Regions from separate parts of the Bradyrhizobium sp. CFUWI genome, predicted to be linked through region 4. Evidence: predicted binding sites of a transcription regulator. Region 4 holds the regulator's gene; each other region holds the start of a gene.
What was found. The regulator PhoB, encoded in region 4, activates phosphate uptake and scavenging genes when phosphate is short. The targets are predictions, from matches to a motif close to TGTCATNNANCTGTCAT.
Positions count from the first base shown of each region.

Region 1 (2,946 bases), 380 kb from region 4:
AATGGGGCATCGGCAACGACGTCCTCAGCAAGAAATTCCCGCGCCTCGTGCATTGCCGGATCTGCGGCTTCGGTGCCGACGGTCCGCGCGGCGGCAATCCCGGCTACGACGCCATTATCCAGGCCATGACCGGCATGATCGCCGCGACCGGCTCGCCCGAGAGCGGGCCGATGCGGATCGGCGTGCCCTTGGTCGACATCACCACCGGACTCTATGCGGCGATCGGCATCCTGATGGCGCTATCGGAGCGGCAGCGTTCGGGCCAGGGCCAGTTCCTGGAGACGACGCTGTACGAGACGGGCCTTGCCATCATGCATCCGCACACCGCGAATTATTTCATGCATGGCAAGCCGCCGTCGCTCACCGGCAACGAGCACCCCAACCTCGTGCCTTACGCGATCTTCCCGACGAAGACCGACAACATCTTCATCGGCGTCGGCAATGACGGCACCTTCCGCAAGCTCTGCAAGGAGATCGGCAAGCCGGAGCTCGGCACCGATCCGCGCTTTGCCCGCAACAAGGACCGCATCGCCAATCGCGAGGCGTTGCGCGTCGAGCTCGCCGCCGTGTTCAGCCAGCACGAAGCCGAGCCGCTGTGCAATCGCCTGCTCGCCGCGGGCCTGCCCGCAGGGCCCGTGCAGAAGATCGACCAGGCGCTGACCAACCCGCACACGATCGCGCGCGGCGATATCATCGAGAAGGACTGGTACAAGGGCGTCGCCTCGCCGATCCGGCTCGATCGCTCAAAGCCGAGCCTGCGCCGGCTGCCGCCGAAATTCAGCCAGCACGCCGCGGAAGTGCTCGGCGAGTTCGGCTACTCCAAGGCCGAGATCGACGCGATGGTCGAAAACGGCACGGTCTGCGGCCCCGAGCGCAAGCGCTGAGATAAGACCGGGATCGAGCGTCGCCGCAGGTGCGCTCCCTCCCCCGCTTGCGGGGGAGGGCTGGGGAGAGGGTGCCTCCGCGACGGGACAATCCCCCAGAGGATAGACCCTCACCCGCGCCTTCGGCGCGACCTCTCCCGCAGGCGGGAGAGGTGTTCGAGCCCGCGGCTGGTCGCCAAGCTCACATCAACCGATGCCGCACTGCGGCGCGACCACTCGCGTGCAGCGCGGCGTCTTCGCCTATTTGACGGCTTCCCTTCTCCAGCGCTTGCCGCTTTCGTATCGGCCGCTTACACAGTCATGTGAACGTCATATGGCGCTGCTAGCGCAAGCGCCTCTTCATTGACGGGCAAGGGAGGTTTTCTTGATGGCTCTTCGACACTTTGGCGCAGCTGCCGCATTTGCACTCACGATTGGCATGACGGCGTCGCCGGCTTTGGCCGTGACTGAAATCCAGTGGTGGCACGCGATGACCGGCGCCAACAACGACGTCATCGTCAAGCTCGCGAGCGACTTCAACGCCTCGCAGACCGACTACAAGGTGGTCCCGACCTACAAGGGCAACTACCCCGATACGATGAATGCGGGCATCGCGGCGTTCCGCGCCGGCAACGCCCCGCACATCATGCAGGTGTTCGAAGTCGGCACCGCGACCATGATGGCCGCGACCGGCGCCGTGAAACCCGTCTACAAGCTGATGGCCGACGCCGGCGAGAAGTTCGATCCGAAGAACTATCTGTCCGCGATCACGGGCTATTACTCGACGTCGAAGGGCGAGATGCTGTCGTTCCCCTTCAACTCGTCGTCGACCGTCATGTGGGTCAACCTCGACGAGCTGAAGAAGGCCAATGTCGAGATCCCGAAGACCTGGCCCGAAGTGTTCGCCGCGGCCAAGAAGCTGCATGACAACGGTCATGCGACCTGCGGCTTCTCCAACTCGTGGGTGACATGGGTCAATCTCGAGCAGCTTTCGGCCTGGCACAACGTGCCGCTCTCGACCAAGGCCAACGGCCTCGACGGCTTCGACACCGTGCTCACGTTCAACGGCCCGCTCCAGGTCAAGCACCTCGAGAAGCTGGTCGAGCTGCAGAAGGACAAGACCTACGACTACGCCGGCCGCACCAACACCGGCGAAGGCCGCTTCACCTCCGGCGAATGCCCGCTCTACCTGACCTCGTCGGCGTTCTTCGGCAACGTCAAGGCGCAGGCCAAGTTCAACTTCACCGCGGTGCCGATGCCGTATTATCCTGACGTCAAGGACGCGCCGCAGAACTCGATCATCGGCGGCGCCTCGCTCTGGGTGATGGGCGGCAAGTCCGCCGACGAATACAAGGGCGTGGCGAAGTTCCTGTCCTTCCTCTCCGACACCGATCGCCAGGTCTACATCCACAAGGCCTCGGGCTATCTGCCGATCACCAAGGCGGCTTACGAGAAGGCCAAGGCCGAGGGCTTCTACAAGGATCAACCCTATCTCGAGACCCCGCTGCTCGAGCTGACCAACAAGGAGCCGACCGAGAATTCGCGCGGCCTGCGCCTCGGCAACATGGTCCAGCTCCGCGACGTCTGGTCGGAGGAGATCGAGCAGGCGCTCGCCGGCAAGAAGACCGCCAAGCAGGCGCTGGACGCAGCGGTCGAGCGCGGCAACACCATGCTGCGCCAGTTCGAAAAGACCGCCGTCAAGTAAGGCGATCGGCGGCAGGCCGGTGAACCCGGCCTGCCGCTCCGGGGCATCATGCAAAAGCAAGCCATTTTCCAATCGAAGCTGTTGCCGTACGCGCTGGTTGCGCCGCAGCTCGCGATCGTCCTGATTTTCTTCTATTGGCCGGCCCTGCAGGCCGTGATCCAGTCCTTCCTGCTGCAGGACGCCTTCGGTCTGTCGACCACCTTCGTCTGGTTCGAGAATTACGTCGAGCTGTTCAGCGATCCCGCTTATTTCGAGGCGATCCTGCGCACCTTCTTCTTCTCGTTCGCGATCGCGGTCTCGTCGCTGTCCTTTGCACTGCTGCTCGCTGTGATGGCGGACAAGCCGTTGCGCGGCGTGATGCTCTACCGCACGCTCTTG
Region 1 covers NZ_JBWJZE010000005.1:68,103-71,048, reverse strand. Annotated here, with positions in the region: gene AC066S_RS12975 (CaiB/BaiF CoA transferase family protein) at 1-884, shown strand, start outside; gene ugpB (sn-glycerol-3-phosphate ABC transporter substrate-binding protein UgpB) at 1,252-2,568, shown strand; gene ugpA (sn-glycerol-3-phosphate ABC transporter permease UgpA) at 2,617-2,946, shown strand, end outside.
Region 1: ugpB (sn-glycerol-3-phosphate ABC transporter substrate-binding protein UgpB) is a predicted target of PhoB. The motif match lies at 1,181-1,197, and genes of this name have one in related genera.

Region 2 (2,946 bases), on a different contig from region 4:
ATTCCCAACCGCCGCGGCTTCGAGCGCGAACTCGCGCGCGCTGTCGCCTACATGAAGCGCTACCGCGCCAGCGGGGCGCTGATCGTGCTCGACGTCGATCGGCTGAAGCCGATCAACGATTCGTTCGGTCATGCCGCCGGCGACGAGGTGCTCAAGGCGATTGTCGCCACACTGACGCGGCAGGTCCGTGCCTCCGACGTGGTCGGCCGGCTTGGGGGCGACGAGTTCGCGCTGCTGCTCTGGAATCTGAGCGAGACCGATGCCAAGGCGAAGGCCGCCGCCTTCGAACAGGCGATCGACGAATTGTCTTTCGTCTTTCGCGGCCAGCACGTGACCGCGGGTGCCTCCGTCGGTGTTGCGCTGCTGGGGGCGCAATCCGATGCAGGCCGCGCCCTGGAGGAGGCGGATGCCGCGATGTATGTGCGCAAGGCCCACCGGCGGCACGAGCCGCGGATCAGGCTGGTCAGCAGCTGATTCCTACAACGTGGCGAGATCTTCCGGCACGTTGCCGAATTTGCGCAGCAGCGTGGCGTCCCCGAATTCGCCGGTCATGGGATCGCCGCTGCGGCTGAACGCGACCGCACCGATGTGGCCTGCGCCATGCGACAGGGCCTCGGCGCGCCGCAACGCGGCCGTCGAACTCTGGCATTCTTCCGCTGCACCTGCGACAGGCGAGCCGTCGGCATCGATCAAGAAGGGCATTGCAACGTAATAGGTCACGTCCGACATGGCGTTGCTCCAAAGTTGAACTCAGGCGGCGCTGCTCTTGCTCCGCATCTTGCTGTGCGAGGTTTCGGGGATGCAGCCGGCGGAGATTGCCGCCTGCAATTCCTCCAGTTCGGCCTCCAGATATTCGTTGGCCATGATCAGCGCCTTGATCGTGCTGCGCAGATTGCCGTCGCACATCGCGATGGCCTGGTCGCAGGCCTGTTCATAGTGGCTGTTGTCGAGAAGGGCGGCTGTCGACATCTGCGTTTCCTCGGGCGTTCCTGGGGGCGTTGGGCACCCCAATGTTCTTATTTTGTTCTTTTCGAGTCAAGCGGATTCGATACCAGGTGGGCTTGTCGCGCAGTCTGTGGATCAGGCGATGATGTCGGGCGTGATCTGGTCTTCGATGAACGCGATGCGGTCGCGCAACAACAGCTTGCGTTTCTTCAGCCGCTGCAACCGCAACAGGTCGGGGGCGGGCGATTGATGCAATGCATCGATCGCCGCATCGAGATCTCGGTGTTCCTGCTGCAACCGGGTGAGCTCGGCTTCGAGCTCACGCTCGTCTTCATTGGTCATGTCTGCGGTGGCCGAAAACCGATAGGCGTGAGACTAAGGCTGTGGATGCCCTGTGGAAATTATCGTCCTTGCGCGGCGTGATCGCAAGCGATCTGCGCTCCTTGCTCGCCGATCTCCCGCAACATATTTCTGCGGGGGCGCCGAGCGACCGTGCAAGCGCATTGATATCACGGATTTTTCCGGCGCGGTTCCTTTACTCACGCTTCGTTACATATGAATTTTCAAAAATGAAGCTGCAATGACGGATACCCATCGACAGAACGAATCGGTGATGTAGACTTCGTTGTCCGGATCGAATCCTGAGGTTCAACCCTACCGAGGAGGTTTCGAATGACAATTCAGGCACATCTCGTTGAATTGGAACGGAAGCACAAACTTCTCGAAAACGAATTGCACGACGCTCTCGTGCACCTTTCAACAGACGACCTGCAAATTGTTGAGTTGAAGCGCCGGAAGTTGATGGTCAAGGACCAGATCGAGCGTCTGAAGCACGGCGACACGCTCCACTAGTAACCCCCATAACAGCGTAGAGTTGATCGTACCTTCCTTATGCAGGGATGAGAGTTATTGCGCTCGTCCCTGCTGCAAGGGAAGCATCGCACAACGTGCTTGCGCGATGCTTGGACCTGTCTGCGCTCTAGACCTCTGCGAGCTCGGCGACGTGATCTGCGATCGCGAGCGATGACGTCAGTCCAGGGGACTCGATCCCGAACAAATTCACAAGGCCTGCGACGCCGTGATCGCGCGGACCCTGCATCAGGAAGTCCTGCGTGGCCACCGCGGGCGGTACGATCTTCGGCCGGATGCCTGAATAGCTCGGCATCAACGCGCCGTCGGGCAGCGCCGGCCAATATTTGCGGATCGCCGGATAGAAGCGCTCGGCGCGTGACGGATCGACCTCGTAATCGATCGTCTCGATCCATTCGACGTCAGGCCCGAAGCGCGCCTGGCCGGCCATGTCCAGCGTCAGGTGCACCCCCAAACCGCCGGGTTCGGGCACCGGGTAGATCAGGCGCGAGAACGGCGCCTTGGCATTGCAGCTGAAGTAATTTCCCTTGGCGAGATAGGCCGGCGGAATGCGGTCCAGCGGCATGCCGTCGATATTGCGCGCCACCATCGTCGCCGACAGCCCCGCGGCGTTGACGAGCAGGCTGCATTGCAGCGTCATCGGCGCCGCGCCCCCGGCCTCGATCTCGATGACGCCGCCGGCCGCCTTGGCGCGGATCAGCGGGGTGCGGAACGCGAAGGCCGCGCCGGCTTCCTCGGCTTCGCCGCGCAGCGACAGCATGTAGGCGTGGCTGTCGATGATGCCTGTTGAGGGCGACAGCAGCGCGGCGTCGCAGGCCAGCGCCGGCTCCAGCGCGCGTGCCGCCTCGCCCGCGAGCAGCTGCATGTCGAGCACGCCATTGGCCTCGGCATGCGCCTTGATCGATTGCAGCTTCGCGGTCTCCTGTGGGCTGGTCGCGACGATCAGCTTGCCGCAATTCTTGTGCGGGATGCCGCGCTCGGCACAGTAGCGGTAGAGCGCGTGCTTGCCGGCGACGCACATGCGCGCCATCCAGCTCCCGGCGCGGTAGTAGATGCCGGCATGGATCACCTCACTGTTGCGCGAGGAGGTGATGGTGCCGATCGCCTCGGCCTCCTCGAGCACGATGACCT
Region 2 covers NZ_JBWJZE010000013.1:89,892-92,837, reverse strand. Annotated here, with positions in the region: gene AC066S_RS26195 (GGDEF domain-containing protein) at 1-474, shown strand, start outside; gene AC066S_RS26190 (hypothetical protein) at 478-729, opposite strand; gene AC066S_RS26185 (hypothetical protein) at 751-969, opposite strand; gene AC066S_RS26180 (YdcH family protein) at 1,081-1,287, opposite strand; gene AC066S_RS26175 (YdcH family protein) at 1,618-1,797, shown strand; gene AC066S_RS26170 (NAD(P)/FAD-dependent oxidoreductase) at 1,925-2,946, opposite strand, start outside.
Region 2: AC066S_RS26175 (YdcH family protein) is a predicted target of PhoB. The motif match lies at 1,515-1,531, and genes of this name have one in related genera.

Region 3 (2,946 bases), on a different contig from region 4:
GCCTCGAGATTGTAAGTCTCGTGCCGCAGATGGAAGCGGGTGTCGGCGGCGAATTGCGGACGCTGCCGTTCGATCGCCTCCATCAGGCCGCGCGCATTGTCGGCGCTGCGCAAGCCCGGCTCCCAGGAGCAGGTGGTGGCGTGGAACACCGTGGTGATGCCGTTGCTGATGACCTGGCGGTCGCTGTCGGCGAGCGCGACGTCGATCGGGAAGTCGACACCGGCACGCGGCATCATCTGCCGCTCGAACGCATCGCCATGAAGATCGACAATGCCGGGCAGCACCAGCAGGTCGCGGGCATCGATCGCCAGCCGCGCCCGGCCGCGCGAAGCGTCCATCGCAGTGATGTCCTGCCCGGACACCGCCAATGACGTTTCGACGAGTTCGGCGCCGATCAGGGTCCGGCCGCCTTCAAGGAAGATGTCTGTCACGCGACCGCGCTTCGTTCACTGGGAGGATTGGCGAGAGATCTCGCTCGTGCTTCATATACCGCAAGAAAATCTTCAATCCCGAGCTTGCGGAAATCGGGCAGGGCCTCGCGCAACTTGTCGTGATCCCAGTCCCACCAGGCCAGCCGCGCAAGCCGCCCGGCAATCTCCTCGGAGAACCGTCGCCGCACGATTCGGGCCGGATTGCCGGCGACGATGGTGTAGGCCGGCACGTCCCTGGTGACGATGGCGCCGGCCGCGATCACCGCGCCGGTGCCGATGTTGCGGCCCGGCAGCACGATCGCGCCGTGGCCGATCCAGACGTCGTGGCCGATATGGACGTGATGCTGGCGCCGCCAGTCGAAGAACTCGGTATCGTCGCTCTCGCCTTCGAAGTAAGCGCTGGAGCGATAGGTGAAATGCGCCTGCGTCGCGCGGTGCATCGGATGATTGCCGGGGTTGATGCGCGTCATCGCCGCGATCGAGCAGAATTTTCCGATCGTACTGTAGGTGATCTGCGAATCGTTCACGACATAGGAGTAATCGCCCATCGCCACTTCATGCAGGATGGTGCGCGCGCCGACCTCGGTATAGGCGCCGAGCCTGACCTCATGCAGCTTGGCCGATGGATCGATGGTCGGCTGAACTGAAAGAGCTTTGGCGGCCATGTCGAGTCCGAAGTCTGGGGGCGGGCGTATCTCTTCGAGCGGCTTGATGACGATGTCATGACATCATGATGACAGGGGATGAGCTGTGCAGGATCGCCGCACCGCAATGTCCCTGTCACACAAGTGTTAAGCGCCGGCGTTAGCGATTGGCTCCAGTTAATCTGGAGCCCTGCATGCTGGTGGTGGAAGGTCTGACGTGTCGCTTCGGCGCGAAAGCCGCGGTGGACGGTGCCTCGTTTCAAATTTCCCCCGGCGGCTTCGTCGGTGTGATCGGACGGTCCGGCGCCGGCAAATCGACCTTGCTGCGGAGCATCAACCGCCTGGTGACCCCGACCGAGGGACGCATCCTGTTCGACGGGATCGACGTCACTGCGCTGCGCGGCAAGGAGCTGCGGCAATGGCGGGCGCGCTCGGCGATGATCTTCCAGCAGTTCAACCTGGTCGGCCGGCTCGATGTCCTCACCAACGTCCTGATGGGACGGCTTGCGACGATGCCGGCCTGGCGCTCGCTGTCGCAAGTGTGGCCGGAGCAGGACAAGGCGCTGGCGATGTCGGCGCTCGAACAGTTCGACATCGCTTCGCTCGCCGCGCAGCGCGCCGACCAGCTCTCCGGCGGTCAGCAGCAGCGCGTCGCGATCGCGCGCGCATTGGTGCAGCAGCCCGACATCATCCTCGCCGACGAGCCGATCGCTTCGCTGGACCCGCGCAACACCAAGATCGTGATGGATGCGCTTTTGCGCATCAACAAGCATTTCGGCATCACGGTGCTCTGCAACCTGCATTCGCTCGATCTCGCCCGCAGCTATTGCGATCGCCTGATCGGCATGGCGCAGGGCCGCGTGGTGTTCGACGGCGCGCCGGCCGCGCTGACCGATCACGTCGCACGCGAGCTCTACGATCTCGAAGCCGCCGATGTCATGGGCGCCATGCCTGCGCCGGTGCCTGCGGGCGTCCCCGCGCTCGGAACGGCCGCGGCCGCCTGAGCGAAATCTGTTTCGTTGCAAGTCTTCGTTGCAAGTCTTTGCGTCAACCGACCCCAACCGATGAAGAGGGTATCATGATTACTCGCAGACTGGTCCTTGCCGGCGCCGCCGCGCTCGCGTTCACGACTTCAGCCCTGGCCGCCGACTGGAAAGCGAAATATCCCGAGCTGACCTTCGCGGTCGTGCCGGCCGAGAACGCCTCCGGCGTCACCGAGCGCTGGGCGCCGTTCATGAGCTATCTCTCCAAGGAGCTGGGCGTGAAGGTGACGCTGCGCATCGCCAATGACTACGCCGCCGTGATCGAAGGCCAGCGCGCCGGCAACATCCACATTGCCAGCTACGGCTCGGCTGCGTTCGCCCGCGCCCGCCTGACCGGCGTCAAGTCCGAGGCCTTCGCCAACGACGTCAACGCCGACGGCTCGACCGGCTATTATTCTGTGTTCTTCGTCAAGGCGAGCAGCCCCTACAAGACCCTCGATCAGCTCAAGGGCAAGAACCTTGGCCTGGTCGATCCGAACTCGACCTCCGGCAACAACGTGCCGCGCTTCGAGCTCGACAAGATGGGCATCCACGATGCCGACACCTATTTCAGCAAGGTCGTCTTCACCGGCAGCCACGAGAACGCGATGCTGGCGTTGTCGCAAGGAACGGTCGACGTCGCCGCCAACCAGTGGACCAGCGACGACGATTCCACGCTGGCGCAGATGCTGACCAAGGGCATGCTGAAGAATGCCGACGGCTCGGCGATGAAGAAGGACGACTTCCGCATCATCCACAAATCGTCGCCGATCATCAACGGCCCTTATGCTTTCAACTCCGACCTGCCGGAAGACGCCAAGGCCGCAATTGTGAAAGCTTTCTTCGACG
Region 3 covers NZ_JBWJZE010000003.1:401,484-404,429, reverse strand. Annotated here, with positions in the region: gene AC066S_RS09200 (alpha-D-ribose 1-methylphosphonate 5-triphosphate diphosphatase) at 1-431, opposite strand, end outside; gene AC066S_RS09195 (transferase hexapeptide repeat family protein) at 428-1,096, opposite strand; gene phnC (phosphonate ABC transporter ATP-binding protein) at 1,270-2,079, shown strand; gene phnD (phosphonate ABC transporter substrate-binding protein) at 2,154-2,946, shown strand, end outside.
Region 3: phnC (phosphonate ABC transporter ATP-binding protein) is a predicted target of PhoB. The motif match lies at 1,143-1,159, and genes of this name have one in related genera.

Region 4 (2,946 bases):
TCAGCGCGCCGAGCGTTCATCCCGGCTCGCAGCCGCTGCCTGAGGCGCCTGCCAAGGTCACCGCGCGCAACCTGAATTTCTACTACGGTGAGCACCACGCGCTGAAGAACATCAATCTGGCGCTCGGCACCAACCGCGTCACGGCCTTCATCGGCCCGTCCGGCTGCGGCAAGTCGACCCTGCTGCGCATCTTCAACCGGATGTACGACCTCTATCCGGGGCAGCGCGCCACCGGCCAGCTGCTGCTCGACCACACCAACATCCTCGATCCCAAGCTCGACCTCAACCTGCTGCGTGCCCGGGTCGGCATGGTGTTCCAGAAGCCGACCCCGTTCCCGATGACGATCTACGAGAACATCGCCTTCGGCATCCGCCTCTACGAGAAGATCTCGAAGTCCGAGATGGACGACCGCGTCGAGAAGGCGCTGCGCGGCGGCGCGCTGTGGAACGAGGTCAAGGACAAGCTCAACGCCTCCGGCCTGTCGCTCTCCGGCGGCCAGCAGCAGCGCCTCTGCATCGCCCGCACCGTCGCGGTGCGGCCCGAGGTGATCCTGTTCGACGAGCCCTGCTCGGCGCTCGACCCGATCTCGACCGCCAAGGTCGAGGAGCTGATCCAGGAATTGTCCGAGAACTACACGATCGCGATCGTCACCCACAACATGCAGCAGGCGGCGCGCGTCTCCGACAAGACCGCCTTCATGTATCTCGGCGAGCTGATCGAGTTCGACGACACCAGCAAGATCTTCACGTCGCCGACCGACCGGCGGACGCAGGACTACATCACCGGCCGGTTCGGCTGAGGAGACGCAATATGGGTACTGAACATACCGCAAAGGCCTTCGACACCGACCTCCAGGAGCTCACCCGCCTGGTCGCCGAGATGGGCGGGATCGCCGAGCGCATGATCGTCGATTCCGTCGATGCGCTGATCCGCCGCGACGTCGCGCTCGGCCAGCGCGTCGTCGCCATCGACGCCGATCTCGACGCGCTGCAGAAGCGCATCGAGGAGCGCGCCGTGCTCACCATCGCCCGCCGCCAGCCGATGGCGGTGGACCTGCGCGAGATCGTCGGCGCCATGCGGGTTGCGACCGATCTCGAGCGCATCGGCGACCTCGCCAAGAACATGGGCAAGCGCGTCGCCGCGCTGGAGACCGACTTCCATCCGCTCAAGCTGTTCCGCGGCCTGGAGCACATGACCGACCTGGTGCAGCAGCAGGTCAAGTCGGTGCTCGACGCCTATGCCGCGCACGATCTGCCGGCGGCGATGGCGGTGTGGAAGGGCGACGAGGAAGTCGACGCGATCTGCACCTCGTTGTTCCGCGAGCTCCTCACCTACATGATGGAGGATCCGCGCAACATCTCGTTCTGCATCCATCTGATGTTCTGCGCCAAGAACATCGAGCGCATCGGCGACCACGCCACCAACATCGCCGAGACCGTGTTTTACATGATCGAGGGCCAGGCGATCACCGACAAGCGGCCGAAGGGCGACATGACGAACTTCGCCACGACGATCCCGAATACCTAAGGAGCGACGACACCATGGGCGCACGCATTATGGTGGTTGAGGACGAGGAAGCTCTCACCGAGCTGCTGCGTTACAACCTCGAAGGCGACGGCTATGACGTCGAGACGGTGATGCGCGGCGACGACGCCGACACCCGCCTCAAGGAGCACATTCCCGATCTGATCGTGCTCGATTGGATGCTGCCGGGCCTCTCCGGCATCGAGCTGTGCCGGCGCCTGCGCACCCGGCCCGAGACCAAGCAGCTGCCCATCATCATGCTCACCGCGCGCGGCGAGGAGAGCGAGCGGGTGCGGGGTCTTGCGACCGGCGCCGACGATTACATCGTCAAGCCGTTCTCGGTGCCGGAGCTGCTGGCGCGCGTGAAGGGCCTCTTGCGCCGCGCCAGTCCCGAGCGGCTCGCCACCGTGCTCGCCTATGGCGACATCGAGCTCGACCGTGACAAGCGCCGCGTCGCGCGCTCGGGCCGCCCGATCGATCTCGGCCCGACCGAATATCGCCTGCTGGAGTTCTTCCTGGAGCATCCCGGCCGGGTGTTCTCGCGTGAGCAGCTGCTCGACAGCGTCTGGGGCCGCGACATCTACATCGACGAGCGCACCGTCGACGTCCATATCGGCCGCCTGCGCAAGCTGCTCAATCTCGGCCGCGAGCAGGATCCGATCCGCACCGTCCGCGGCGCCGGCTACGCACTGGACGATCGCTTCGCCAAGGCGGAGCAGGCGTCGGGTTAGCAGGCGTTGGGTGTAGCGGCTGTAGCTGCACTCTCCGTGTCGTCCCGGACAAGCGTCAGCGCAGATCCGGGACCCATCACCACAGGACGTGGTTTGGCGAAGACTCGGAGTCACCATCTCGCGCAACAATTGCGCCCTGTGGTTATGGATCCCCGCGTTCGCGGGGATGACACCGAGTCATTGGAGCCGTCATCGTGTGACGGCTGCAGTCTAGGCGATCAGTTAATTCCGCGAGCTCACCGCGTGGGCTTCGCCGGTGCGCGGCGGCGATCGGCCGCCGGCTGATACGCCACGCGCGAGTGCTGGGCGCAATAGGGCAGGCCGGACAGCGCCTTGCCGCCGCAGAAGAAGAAATCCGGGCTCGAGGGATCGCCGACCGGCCAGTGGCAGGTCGCCTCGTTCAATTCGAGCAGCGACAGCCGCTGGCTCATCGGCACCACGTTGTCGTAGGTGACGGGTTCGGCTTCGATCTCGACCTCGAAGGCCTGCGCCAGCGCGGTGTTGCCGCGCGCGATGGGGCGGGTCACCCGCATCATGTGCTGGGCGGGACGCGCCTTGCGCGGCCGGGGCGCGGCCGACGAAGGGCTCTTGGCGCGGCCGGACAGGCCGAGCCTGTGCACTTTGCCGATCACGGCATTGCGGGTCACATTGCCGAGCTCTGCTGCGATCTGGCTGGCCGAAAGTCCGGCC
Region 4 covers NZ_JBWJZE010000005.1:449,779-452,724, forward strand. Annotated here, with positions in the region: gene pstB (phosphate ABC transporter ATP-binding protein PstB) at 1-800, shown strand, start outside; gene phoU (phosphate signaling complex protein PhoU) at 812-1,528, shown strand; gene phoB (phosphate regulon transcriptional regulator PhoB) at 1,543-2,256, shown strand; gene AC066S_RS14640 (GcrA family cell cycle regulator) at 2,493-2,946, opposite strand, start outside.